DNA from 4 places in the Erwinia sp. BNK-24-b genome. Region 1 is predicted to be linked to each of the others. Evidence: predicted binding sites of a transcription regulator. Region 1 holds the regulator's gene; each other region holds the start of a gene.

Region 1 (3,103 bases):
AAGAACGCGCCCAGACGACGGAAAATCGGGCCGGCTGGCCAGAAATTCAGGTTGATACCGGCGGCAATATGCGGCGGCACCAGCCCCTGGTGATAGAGCACGTAGGAGAGCAGCAAATAGTCCATGTGGCTGCGATGGCACGGTACATAGACAATCTCGTGTCCGTCCTGTGCCAGCTGCCGCACGCGTTCGCCGCCGTTAACGTTAATGCCCTGATAGAGCTTGCTCCACGTCCAGCCCATAATTCTGTCGGTCAGACGAATCGCCTCGTAGGAGAAATCAGCCGCCACTTCTTCCATCAGCTCAACGGCATTCTGCTGCGCTTTTTCATGGGAGATTTTCTTGCTGCGCGCTTCATCCTCAACGGCTTTTGCAATCGCTTTAGACTGCAACAGCTTATTGAACAAATCCTGACGAACGGGCAGGCGCGGGCCAATCGCCGCCAGGCGCTGGCGGGCAAAATGCATTCTGGCTACGCGTGCCAGCTTCTGGGCGATAGTTTTATCCGTGCCGTGCTCTGTTGCCATCCGGCGTAGTGACACCATCGGTGAAAAGCGCACAAAGCTGTCGCGTCCCAGCCACAGGACGGCGATAAACTTCTGGATACCGTTTAATACGCGCAGATGCGGCTGGCTTTCGCCCTGAACTTCGCGGCCTGGTGCGCGGCCAAACATCACCGCAACGGGTACCATCTGCACATCAAGCAGAGGATGACTACGGTGCAAATCCAGATAGTCATGGAACGTTTTAACGGATTCCAGATTCGGCGCATAGTAAGGAAACACGCGCGGGCCATCGTGGATAAACACGTAACGCGGCAGCAGCGTACCGTCGATTTCCAGCGGATCTAAGGGATCGGGAAGATCTTCTTTGCGGCACTGCTCGCGCAACGCCAGCAGATCGGCCTTTGAATCATACGGTAGTACATACATAATAGGGCGCGACGTATCGAGCCCCAGTTCAGCGACCGGCTCGGCGGGGATCGCCTTACTCTTTACCAGCATTTTTACCGGTAAATTCAACAATTTATAATATAATTTACGCCAACCTGACATAGACAACATGAAGCCTCTCGTTAGCAAAGCGCCGCAAGCATACCAGAATCCTTGCATGAGATCTGTGATGTTACAAAATGTGCGCTACCCTGACATTGACGTTAAACATTACAAAGGGTTCCCTTGATATGACAAATAACGCCGTCGGTATCACGCGGATTATCAAAGCTGCCGGTTATTCGTGGAAAGGATTACGAGCGGCATGGCAGCATGAAGCCGCTTTTCGCCAGGAGCTGGTGGCAGCAGTGATTGCGGTCATTATCGCCTGCTGGCTGGACGTCAGCGTACTGGCAAGAGTCATGATGATCGGGTCCGTCGCGCTGGTGATTATCGTCGAAGTGCTTAACAGCGCCATTGAAGCCGTGGTCGACAGGTTGGGCAACGAGTTTCACGAGCTGTCCGGACGCGCCAAGGATATGGGGTCGGCGGCGGTGCTGCTGGCTATCTTGCTGGCCGTTTTCGTCTGGCTGAGCATATTGCTTTCACGCTGAACGCCCGTAAAGTAATTGTCGTTTTTTGCACAGCTTAAGGTTTTCAACGGCGAAATACCTGTATATACTTACAAGTGACTGTATAAACAACCAGGGGGCGGGATGAAAGCACTAACGGCAAGGCAGCAACAGGTTTATGACCTGATTCGCCAGCATATTAACCAAACCGGCATGCCGCCGACGCGGGCAGAGATCGCTACGCAGCTCGGTTTCCGTTCCCCGAATGCGGCTGAAGAGCACCTTAAAGCGCTGGCGCGCAAGGGCGTTATCGAAATCGTTTCCGGTGCATCACGCGGTATTCGCCTGATGATGGAAGACGAAGACGGCCTGCCGCTGATTGGCCGTGTGGCTGCGGGCGAACCGCTGCTGGCGGAACAGCACATTGAAGGACATTACCAGGTCGATCCGGATTTATTCAAGCCGGGTGCCGATTTCCTGCTGCGCGTTAGCGGCATGTCGATGAAAGACATCGGTATTATGGATGGCGATCTGTTGGCCGTACATAAAACGCAGGACGTGCGTAACGGTCAGGTAGTGGTTGCGCGTATTGATGACGAAGTTACCGTCAAGCGACTGAAAAAGCAGGGTAACATCGTTCATTTACTGCCGGAAAACAACGAGTTCCAGCCTATTGTGGTTGACCTGCGTCAGCAAACCTTTTCAATTGAAGGCCTGGCGGTTGGCGTGATACGTAACGGTAACTGGCTCTGAGCCACCGCTTCTGGTGATTTCTCCACGCGTCGTTTCTATAACGGCGCGTTGCGGCTTTCCTGAGTTTCAGATCTTCTCTTAGCAGCACAGATTTTCCTTTCTTTTAACACGGCATTTGACCGTGACTGCCTTCCCCGTGTTTGCTGTACTGCTACTGCTACTGCTACTGCTACTGCTACTGCTACTGCTACTGCTACTGCTACTGCTACTGCTACTGCTACTGCTACTGCTACTGCTACTGCTACTGCTACTGCTACTGCTACTGCCGTCTTTCTTAATGGCTACTGTCTCCGCACGTCGTACAGGCTTGTTACCTTTGCTTTCACACCGCTTCGCTTTTTTTTGCTGGTCGCCATGCAAAACCGCCATCATCTACTACAATTATTAGTACGTTAAGCATTTAGGCAGCGTTTTATGTTGCTGTCAGCCGTTTTGCTGTAACGATAAGCTGTTATCACCTAAGGTTCTAAGTTAAGGAGAGACAAGATGAATAAAGACGAAGCCGGCGGTAACTGGAAGCAGTTAAAAGGTAAAGTGAAAGAGAAGTGGGGCAAGCTGACCGACGATGATATGACCATCGTTGAAGGCAAACGCGATCAGCTGGTAGGTAAAATCCAGGAACGCTATGGCTACACTAAAGACCAGGCCGAAAAAGAACTCGGTGACTGGGAAACGACGAATAAACATCGCTTCTGAGGATGTTAAGTAAGTCGCTGGCAGGCTAAATAATCAGTCTGCTTAACAAGGGTGGTGCTTACGGCACCGCCCTTGTTTGTTTATGGCCTTTGGCACGTCATTGACACTGGTCAGACATGGCTTAAATATATTTGAAGGGTTAGCTACTTA
Region 2 (3,103 bases), 110 kb from region 1:
ATTCTGTCAATGCAGAGGGTGGGATGACATGATTTTTTTCTATCCCAAAGATGGAGCAGGAGGCGTTTGCGGAAAATAGATAATGGGTGGTAAGGGTGATGATAAATGAAACGAGAGCGGCAATAAATATAAGCAAACAGGGATGAGTATTTTTGACTTTGCTGGCTCTGTCGCTGCTTTGTTTGGTTAACAGGATTTTTTCAGGAGGAAAGTGGGCTAAATTCCGATCGGGATCGGTCAGCTCTAAAGCATCGATATTCCTGATCAACTCATCCTCTTTCTCAACTTCTTTTACCTCGATTTTTCTGGTTATCGTTAGCCCCTTATGCGGTACGGTAACAATAAAATCTTCAGAGAGGCCTGCTTGTCTGAGCGCTTTTCTCAGTAAGGATATATTCTGGTAATAGGTGTTCTGGGCGACGACGATACCCTGTCGGCTCCAGACCTCTTCGATAAAATCTTTTCTGGAGATGATTTTTTGCGGGTTTTGTAGCAAAAGGAGTAAGCAGCGGCTTGCGGGAGCATTAATAAAAATGGTTTTACTGACGCTGTTATCCTTCACGACCATCAGCTTCTTTTTATAAGGTGTAAATAACACCTTATTGTCGATCATATAAAAACAGGCGTCGCATTTATCTCTGTTATACATTGTTCTTTCCATGATGAACTCTGATGCCATCCTGGCAGTCAGAAAGGTGGTTTTTATCCTTCTTTTCAGGAAAAATTATGAAAGGAGAGTTTATTATTCAGCTTCTTCCTAAAAGTTCAGTCCTGAAGATATATTTATATGATTTGTGTTATAAAGTCTATCTGTATGAAGCTAAATTTTTCAAAGGCTAATTTCTTATCGGTTTTCTGAATCATTACCAATAAAAATGCGGCAAAGATTACCCTGTTACTGATGCAATAAAGCTGACGGTAAAATGCTCTCGCCGGTTAATTAAGGCTATTTCATAGCGAAGAACGCTGGCTGGTTGGGATGATTTCACGGATGGCCACGCCGATAATGGTGACCTCGCTTAAGGCTTTACCCTCAATGATTACCCCCTCATCCGTTATGATCTGCTCCGGATGGCGTCTGACGTACGCCCAGTTGCAGTCGCCCGCCACCTCAATCAATACCCGGCTACCGGCGACGGCAGGGCGATAGCGGTCAATAATACAGAAGCTGCCGTTGCAGGCGCTAAGGTAGCAATCATCGTTGGTAGGAATAAGATCCTGAAGTTTGCTAAACAAAAACTTTATCTGGTGGGTGGAAGCCAGATTCTGTTCTGCGGCGCTGGCAGCAACGCACGAGCGATACACCCGATTTTTTAATCCGCTCATGTCATTACTCCATTGCCTTGATGGTAAAGGTAACAACGCCAAATATTTCCAGCTGCTCTTCTTCGGCCAGAATAATCGGCGGCCATGCCTGATTCATTGCCAGCAGCCGCACATCCGGGCGCAGCTGTAATTTTTTTACCGTAAACTCGCCGTTAACGGCTGCCACCACGATATCACCATGATCGGCAGTGAGGCCGTTATCGACGACCAGCAAATCGCCGTCATCAATACCGGCGTCTTTCATAGAGTCACCGCTGACCCGAATGTAATAAGTGTGCTCTGGCCGCTGCACCAGCAGATCGTTTAAATCCAGACGCTGTTCGACATGATCGTGTGCGCCGCCGGGCGATCCGCAGGGCACTCGGTACAGAAATAGCGGTCGCTGCACCAGCGCGCGTACCTCAGCAGGGCGAAGGAGATTCATAGGGTTATCCTGAAAAGGGCTGTATATAAATACAGTATTACCTTTTCCGATAATCAATCAAGCTTGCCGACGCTTTTTTTCAGGATCGCTAAAAGGGAGGAAGGGGAGAAAACGGGCGGCCGGGCCTGCCAGCACGGGAAAGCGGGATGAAAAAAGGGAGTATTCTGAAAAACGGCGGACCGCAAAATCAGCGTAGCGTTTTGCGGCCCGCGGGCTGGAAGGCGACTTTTAACGCAGCGAGCAATGGGCTTAGTGACCTGCAAGGCGACTTTTAACGCAGCGGGCAATGGGCATAAACGTCTCTGCCATCGCCTCGGCGCTGACGCAGGCGTAGCCCAGAATCAGACCGTGCCTTTTTGCTTCGCCAGCGTAATAGACTGAAAGCGGGCGAGTCCATACGCCTTGCTGCTCAAGCTCGGCGCTGAGGGCAATATCATCGACCGCCTGCGGCAGCGCTAAAATCAGGTGCAGGCCGGCATGGCTGTCCTGACCAATAAATTCAGCGCCCAGCTCATGGCAGATAACGTTGACCAGGGCAGCGCGCCGCTGGCTATAGAGCTGACGCATGCGGCGGATATGCGCCGCATAATGGCCTTCACGGATAAACTCGGCCAGCGTTAACTGGGTAAGGCCGTAGCCGCCGCGATAAAGTTCAGAGTGGGCAATTTTAAGCCGCTCCGTCAGCGAAGGCGGCAGAACCATATAGCTGATGCGCAGCCCCGGATAAAGGGTTTTGCTGAATGTCCCCAGATAGATAACGCTTTCATCCGGCGACAACCCCTGTAAAGCCGGAATCGGGTTTTCGCCATAGCGAAACTCGCTGTCGTAGTCATCTTCAATGACCAGGCTACCCCATTTTTTCGCCCGATCGAGTAATGCCTTACGCCGGTTGAGGCTCATCACGGCTCCTGTCGGATACTGGTGAGAAGGCGTAATACAAATCAGGCGCGGCGGCGTGGCCTCTGGCGGTAGCGTCAGCCCTTCGTCATCCACCGGAACCGGGACAATCCGCAGGCCGTTGACTTCCAGCACGCTGCGATGCCCCCAGTAACCGGGCTCTTCTACCCAGACCCGATCGCCATGATCGCACAGCATTTTAGCCAGCAGATCCAGCGACTGATGCGTGCCGGAAGTGATGAGGATCTGCTCCGCACGGCATTTGACGGAACGCGAGACGCGCAAATATTCTGCCAGCGCAGTTTGCAGCGGCGCATAACCTCCGTGCTGCGAATAGCTCAGTATTTCCACCGGAAGCCGCACGTTAATACGTCGCGCAATTTTGCTCCACGTATGATGGGGAAAATGACGTACGTCCGGCACGCCAGGCATAAAAGCGCCCCACTGGCGCTGGCT
Region 3 (3,103 bases), 1.2 Mb from region 1:
GGCCAACCAGCACGCTGGTTTCGCCCTGCTGAACTTTTTTGCGGTGCAGCGCCACCAGCGCCGGACGGGGTTTATCCCCCTGTACCAGCAGCATCAGCCGTAACTCAGGCAGGTAGGAAATAAACTGCTGCATCGCGCGGCCGCTGGCAAACAATACCAGCAGGCCTTTGTGCTTGCCTTCTTTGATCTGCTGACGGAAAAAGTGCGCCATTTCCGCCAGGTGTTCAACCTCGTTCGCCAGCATCGGCTCATAGCGCATCTGCGGGATGATTAACTTGCCCTGCTCGACGTGGTTAAACGGCGAATCAAGCGCAACGAAACGGTCGCCCACTTTTTCGCTTAATCCGGCCATTTCCTGCAGGCGCTGAAAGCTGTTTAGCGAGCGCAGCGTGGCGGAGGTCAGCACCACATGCGGGATTTTGCGCCACAGCAGCTTTTCCAGCTGGTCGCTGACGCGGATACCGGCACAGTGGAACAGCAGGTGCGGATTGCCTTCGCGCAGTTCACGAGTAACCCATTTGGAAACCGGCGCGCCCGAAGCCTGCTCCATTGAGGCCAGGCGCCAGAGCTTGCTGCTGGCTTCAAACCAGCTGAGCGCCCGGTTCATTTGCAGCAGGGTACGATGCAGACGTGCCACGTCAAACTGACCGGTTTTTTCCGCCAGGTCGTTCAGCAGCGCCTCTGCCAGCCCGCGCAGCCCGTCGCTGAGCTTAAACAGCCTGGCGCAAAGCGTCATCACCTCTTCCGGCAGCAGCCCCATTTCAAAACGGTATTCGCTTTCCTGCTGGCCTGGCAACAGCTGTATCAGGATATGCGACAGCTGCTGTAGCTGCTCGTGCATCTCTTCACAGTGGGCCTTAAGGCGCTCCGGGTTACTAAGGTGCGGCGGTTTTTTAGGCCGGAACTGCGCCATACACTGCTCCACCAGGCGGCAGAACAGATCGAGCTGAAGCGTGCTCCAGGCCGGGGTGATATCGCCGCTCATCTCCAGTGCGTCCCGCGCTACCTCCGGCAGGTGATGGCCTTCATCCAGCACCAGCAGCAGGTTTTTCGGCGGCGGCAGCACCGATTCCGTCTCCAGCGCGGCCATCACCAGCGCGTGGTTGGCAACCACCACGTCGGCATTTTCGATTTCGCGGCGGGCCAGGTAGAACGGACACTCGCGAAACCAGTGGCAGTTGCTGCCCAGGCAGTTGGTTTTATCCGTGCTGATGCGCTGCCAGAGCGAATCTTCAATGGTGTCTTCACAGTGATCGCGCAGGCCATCCCACTGGTGCCGATCGAGATTTTTTTGCAGCGTGCTGCACAACGCGCGCTCATCCTTGCTGGCGGTCATCTCGTCATCCAGAAACAGCAGCAGATCGCCCTGCTTCTCTTCATCACCGCCCAGCGCCGAAAGGTTGCGCGGGCAAACGTAGCGACCGCGACCAAAAGCAGCAGTAAAACGCAGATCGGGAATGATCTTTTGCAGCAGCGGCAGATCTTTACTGTAAATCTGATCCTGCAGCGCCACGTTAGCGGTACTTATCACCAGCGGCTTCTCTTCGGCACGGCTGACGGCGATACCCGGAATCAGATAAGAAAGGGTTTTCCCCACGCCGGTTGGCGCTTCGATCGCCAGATGACGGCCATCGTCGCCCGCCAGCGTTTTCGCCACTTCGGCAATCATCTGCCGCTGCGGCGCGCGGGAAATAAAATCGGGGATCTGCTGCTGGAGAGCTTTATACCAGCCGGCAATTTGCGCTTTTAACGCAGCATTTAGCGCCATAACAACCACTTTTCACCAAAACGGCCTGTATTTTTACACAGTATTTCGTCGGCGTCAGCCTTTTGCCGCAATCCTTCAGCCCGGCTCGCAATTTATCGCTTTGCAGCGGCCAGAAAGCCTCGGCCCGTCACCATCGTCATCGCTCAGCTGACCGGCCCGATAGAGAGAGGCTATCAGCCATTGTTATCCGTTGCGGTTTTACTCATCCCAAGCCTGCCGGTAAAGGGGAGACGCAACGCCGGATGCCTGAAATCGATGCCAAAGTTGAAAGCCAGCACGTTAAATTCCAGCCCTTCTTCCGCGCCCAGCGTCAGCCCCAGCACGCCCAGCAGTGAAATCTGCACCCCCTTGCCGGATGCAGGCAAACCTACAGGATTGCTCAGCGGCCGGAAATCTTTGCCAATAGCGTTAGCGGGCAGATCCAGCTTCAGCTCCGGCACTTCCCTGCCGATGTGCGCTAAAAACGTGTTGCTGTTTGGGCCAGGCCAGACGCGGTAGCTATGCGGCCACGGATAGCTTTTAATTGCCGCTTCAATACGGGGGATCATCGCCGCTGCCGCCGCGCCACGATGGTCAAGCAGCAGCCTGGGCTTCGCGCCAAACCAGTAGCCGTCGGGCAGCGCGTAATTATGGCGAATCACGTTACGGCTGCCCCAGCTCACCACTTCATATCGATTGAAATGGTCCTCGCCCGCCCTTTTATAAATAATCCACGGATGGACGGCAAAAAGCCCACGCCAGCCAAAAGTGGGCGCAACGTAAACCTGTACAATGGCGGTATCGACAAATTTTTGCGCATCGGGTGCCATCCCGGCCGAGTCGCGACGTGCCGTGGCCCAGTCCTGCCCCGTAATTGCTACGCCACTGTGGGTGGCCTTAACGTAGCTTTGCGCAAAAGAGAGCAGCAGCATACAAAGAAAACTGAGCGTGATAACTTTCAGCAGAAACATAATACCTTCGGCTACCCGCCGTCGCGGGTCTGATAAGGGTTGATAACGGGTCAGCGAGCGGGCGCTTAAGATGTGAGCAAAATCACATTACGGAAAATCGCGGCGGCATTCAATCTTTATCCACTGAATGCCATGATACGCAGGGTGTGCGCTTCAGCTATCCGCCTGGCGGAGTACGCTTCGGCTATCAGCCTGAAATAGTGCGCTTTAGCTATTGACCTGGCGGAGTACGCTTCAGCTATCCGCTTACAACAGCTTATACATTACCGTTGTCGCATCCAGCTGGTTTTCCGTCGAGCGCGCGAACGCCGGAATTTGACCGCTAACCTGCCAGTTTTGCGCCAGATAAAGCTGCTCTGCCACATCGCCGGTGCGCGTATCCAGC
Region 4 (3,103 bases), 2.3 Mb from region 1:
TCACCATGAGCGGTCATCTCAAAAGGAATCTTTCTGGCGACTGGTGGTTTTATCATTCTTTGCCCCGCTGAATCAGTTATACAGAGTAAGGGTGGCAGTTGTGGCGGTGATTGCCAAGCGGCAGGCGCGAAGAAGAGTTGAAAAACAAGGTTTAAAAGCTTTCTGGCGCATTCAGGTTTTCTGAACGCACGCGTCAGGAAGCGTCAAGGCAGGCAAAGCCTGGCAAACCTTTACCCCACTGATGTTACTGGCAAATTTACGCAGACCACTATACTTACCCGCATCACAGAGTCAAAAGGTCAGACCGTTTACGTTTTATCAGGTCAGACAGAATAGTCGATAAGGGGAAAAGTATGCGTTTTCAAAATAGCCCGTTGTTTATCAATACGGTTTTATTAGGCGGCACGACGGAAGAGAAAATTGCTGCCGCGGCCGAAGCGGGATTCAACCAGGTAGAACTGTGGCGGCAGGATGTCGATGCGGCCAAAGGCACGGCGAAAGATGTCGCAAGCCTGCTACAGCAGCAAAACCTGTCGCTGACTGATTACCAGGTATTGCTGGATTTTGACGGCGCGCCTGACCACCAGCGCGAGGAAAAACGCCGCGATGCTCTGGAAATGCTGGATACGGCCGTGGCGCTGGGTGCGACAACAATACTGACTCCGGCCTCCACGCAAAAAGAGTGTATGGCCGAAAGAGAAGAGGAAGATATTCGCTGGCTGGCTCAGGAAGCCGGAAAACGCGGCCTGCGGGTGGCTTTCGAGGCGATGGCGTGGAGTACGCACATCAACACAACCCCGGCCGCGTGGCAGCTTGTCCAGCGCGTCAATGAACCCAACCTTGGTTTGGTTATCGATGCCTTTCATATTTTTGTACGCAACCGCACTATCGCCGATCTCAACGGGATCCCGATGGAAAAAATCTTTCTGGTACAGCTTTCTGATCTGGACGAACTGCCGTCAGGTGACCAGCTGGTGCAGACGGCCAGGCACCATCGCCTGCTGCCGGGTCAGGGAAACTTCCCGCTTTATACGCTGCTGGATTACCTGGAAGCGGAAGGTTACCGGGGGCCGGTGGGACTGGAGGTCTTTAACGATGGGCTCCATCAGCGAGCGCCCGCCGACGCGGCAAAAGAGGCAATGCATGCTCTGAAACGCTGCTGCGCCCAGGCGACGCCAGGCCAGCCTGGCTAAGTCAGGCCATAAAGCGTACCGGCCGGTTAACTGGCTAAACATGTCATAAACCGTGCTGGTGGGTTAACTGGTTAAACATATCACAAAGCGTGCTGGCCGCTTAACTGGCCAGGTCAGGCCATAAAGCGTGCTGGTGGGTTAAGTGGCTAAACATGTCGCAAAGCGTGCTGATGGGTTAACTCGCTAAACATGTCACAAAGCGTACCGGTCGGTTAAGTGGCCAGGTCAAGCCATAAAGCGTGCCGGTCAGTTAACTGGCTAAGCACGACCTGCTCTTGCGCCAGTGGATAAAACAGAGCCAGCCGGGCGGCTGGCTTTTCTGCCGCTGAGCAGGCAGCACGGCGAATGTCCGGCAACCTGGCGGCTTAATGATATCGCTATCTGTCCATTCAGCTATTCAGCTATTCAGCTATTCAGCTATTCAGCTATTCAGCTATTCAGCTATTCAGCTATTCAGCTATTCAGGGGACTTTACCCCTCAGGCAGCTTTGCCACGCCCGGTTTTGCCCGCTTTTTCCTCGCCTTTTTCATCCGTCACGGCGCTAAGCTCGGCAACGGAAGCCGCAGGACGCTCGTCTGCCGCTTCTGGCATTTTACTGGTACGCAGAATATGCTGGACGGCATCTTTGTGTTCAGACAGGAACATACCCAGCGCTTCACGCTGGTTTTCGTCCATATCCAGCGGCGCGGCGCTTAACCAGTCGCAGAACACTTCAGCCATATCAAGCATTTTGTCATAAGCGTCGGCTTCTTTCTTGCTGGCGAAAGTCATCTTTTCCTCACCTTTTCTGACGACAACATATTTGATTTCAACAGCCATAGTACACACCTCGTTTAACTGTATTTTTATACAGTATATCAGCCCTGCATTATTTCTCAAGCCCGAAAAACTGATGAACGCGCAATCGTTTTCGTTTATACTGCGCGCGCGTTTTTTCCCTCAATCAGGTAGAGATTTATGACAACTCTTGGTACTGCGCTGCGTCCTGCCGCAACTCGTGTAATGCTGTTAGGTTCAGGAGAACTGGGCAAAGAAGTGGCGCTCGAATGTCAGCGTCTGGGCGTTGAAGTGATCGCGGTCGATCGCTATGCCGATGCGCCAGCTATGCATGTCGCCCACCGCAGCCATGTGATTAACATGCTGGATGGCGAAGCATTGAAAGCGCTGGTCGCGCTGGAACGTCCGGATTATATCGTGCCGGAGATCGAGGCTATCGCTACCGATATGCTGATTGAGCTGGAAAAACAGGGCCAGCACGTAGTGCCCTGCGCTCGCGCGGCGCGTCTGACCATGAACCGCGAAGGCATTCGTCGTCTGGCGGCTGAAGAGCTATTGCTGCCCACCTCTTCCTATCGCTTTGCCGATAACGTGGCAGACTTTAACCAGGCCGCGCAGGAAATCGGTTTCCCCTGCATTGTTAAACCAGTAATGAGCTCCTCGGGTAAAGGCCAGAGCTTTATTCGTGAGGCAGGCGAACTGGCGGCGGCATGGGAATATGCGCAGCAAGGCGGTCGCGCCGGTGCAGGCCGCGTGATTGTCGAAGGCGTGGTGAAGTTCGATTTCGAGATCACGCTGCTGACCATCAGCGCCGTCGACGGCATTCATTTTTGTACGCCAATCGGCCACCGTCAGGAAGACGGCGATTATCGTGAATCCTGGCAGCCGCAGCAGATGAGCGAGCTGGCCTTACAGCGTGCGCAACAGGTCGCAGAAAAGGTAGTGACGGCGCTGGGCGGTCACGGCCTGTTCGGCGTGGAACTGTTCGTTTGCGGTGACGATGTAGTATTCAGCGAGGTGTCACCTCGTCCGCACGATACCGGAATGGTCACGCTGATTTCTCAGGATCTGTCAGAGTTCGCCCTGCACGTACGCGCTTTCCTTGGCCTGCCTGTTGGTGCCGTTCGCCAGT

Evidence for each region. The regulator LexA, encoded in region 1, represses DNA repair genes until DNA is damaged. The targets are predictions, from matches to a motif close to TNCTGTATGTACATACAGNA.
Region 2: umuD (translesion error-prone DNA polymerase V autoproteolytic subunit) is a predicted target of LexA. The motif match lies at 1,768-1,787, and genes of this name have one in related genera.
Region 3: dinG (ATP-dependent DNA helicase DinG) is a predicted target of LexA. The motif match lies at 1,792-1,811, and genes of this name have one in related genera.
Region 4: ACMGGR_RS08165 (YebG family protein) is a predicted target of LexA. The motif match lies at 2,030-2,049, and genes of this name have one in related genera.

What each region holds. Positions count from the first base shown of each region.
Region 1 is NZ_CP179901.1:4,335,497-4,338,599, reverse strand. It holds gene plsB (glycerol-3-phosphate 1-O-acyltransferase PlsB) at 1-1,055, opposite strand, end outside; gene ACMGGR_RS20025 (diacylglycerol kinase) at 1,184-1,546, shown strand; gene lexA (transcriptional repressor LexA) at 1,649-2,257, shown strand; gene ACMGGR_RS20015 (CsbD family protein) at 2,744-2,953, shown strand; gene zur (zinc uptake transcriptional repressor Zur) at 3,101-3,103, opposite strand, start outside.
Region 2 is NZ_CP179901.1:4,223,480-4,226,582, reverse strand. It holds gene ACMGGR_RS19535 (winged helix-turn-helix domain-containing protein) at 1-649, opposite strand, end outside; gene ACMGGR_RS19530 (hypothetical protein) at 952-1,326, opposite strand; gene umuD (translesion error-prone DNA polymerase V autoproteolytic subunit) at 1,331-1,750, opposite strand; gene ACMGGR_RS19520 (PLP-dependent aminotransferase family protein) at 2,000-3,103, opposite strand, start outside.
Region 3 is NZ_CP179901.1:3,133,752-3,136,854, forward strand. It holds gene dinG (ATP-dependent DNA helicase DinG) at 1-1,768, opposite strand, end outside; gene ACMGGR_RS14245 (DUF3750 domain-containing protein) at 1,942-2,718, opposite strand; gene ACMGGR_RS14250 (GNAT family N-acetyltransferase) at 2,965-3,103, opposite strand, start outside.
Region 4 is NZ_CP179901.1:1,840,300-1,843,402, reverse strand. It holds gene ACMGGR_RS08175 (prolyl oligopeptidase family serine peptidase) at 1-53, opposite strand, end outside; gene ACMGGR_RS08170 (sugar phosphate isomerase/epimerase family protein) at 354-1,193, shown strand; gene ACMGGR_RS08165 (YebG family protein) at 1,672-2,013, opposite strand; gene purT (formate-dependent phosphoribosylglycinamide formyltransferase) at 2,152-3,103, shown strand, end outside.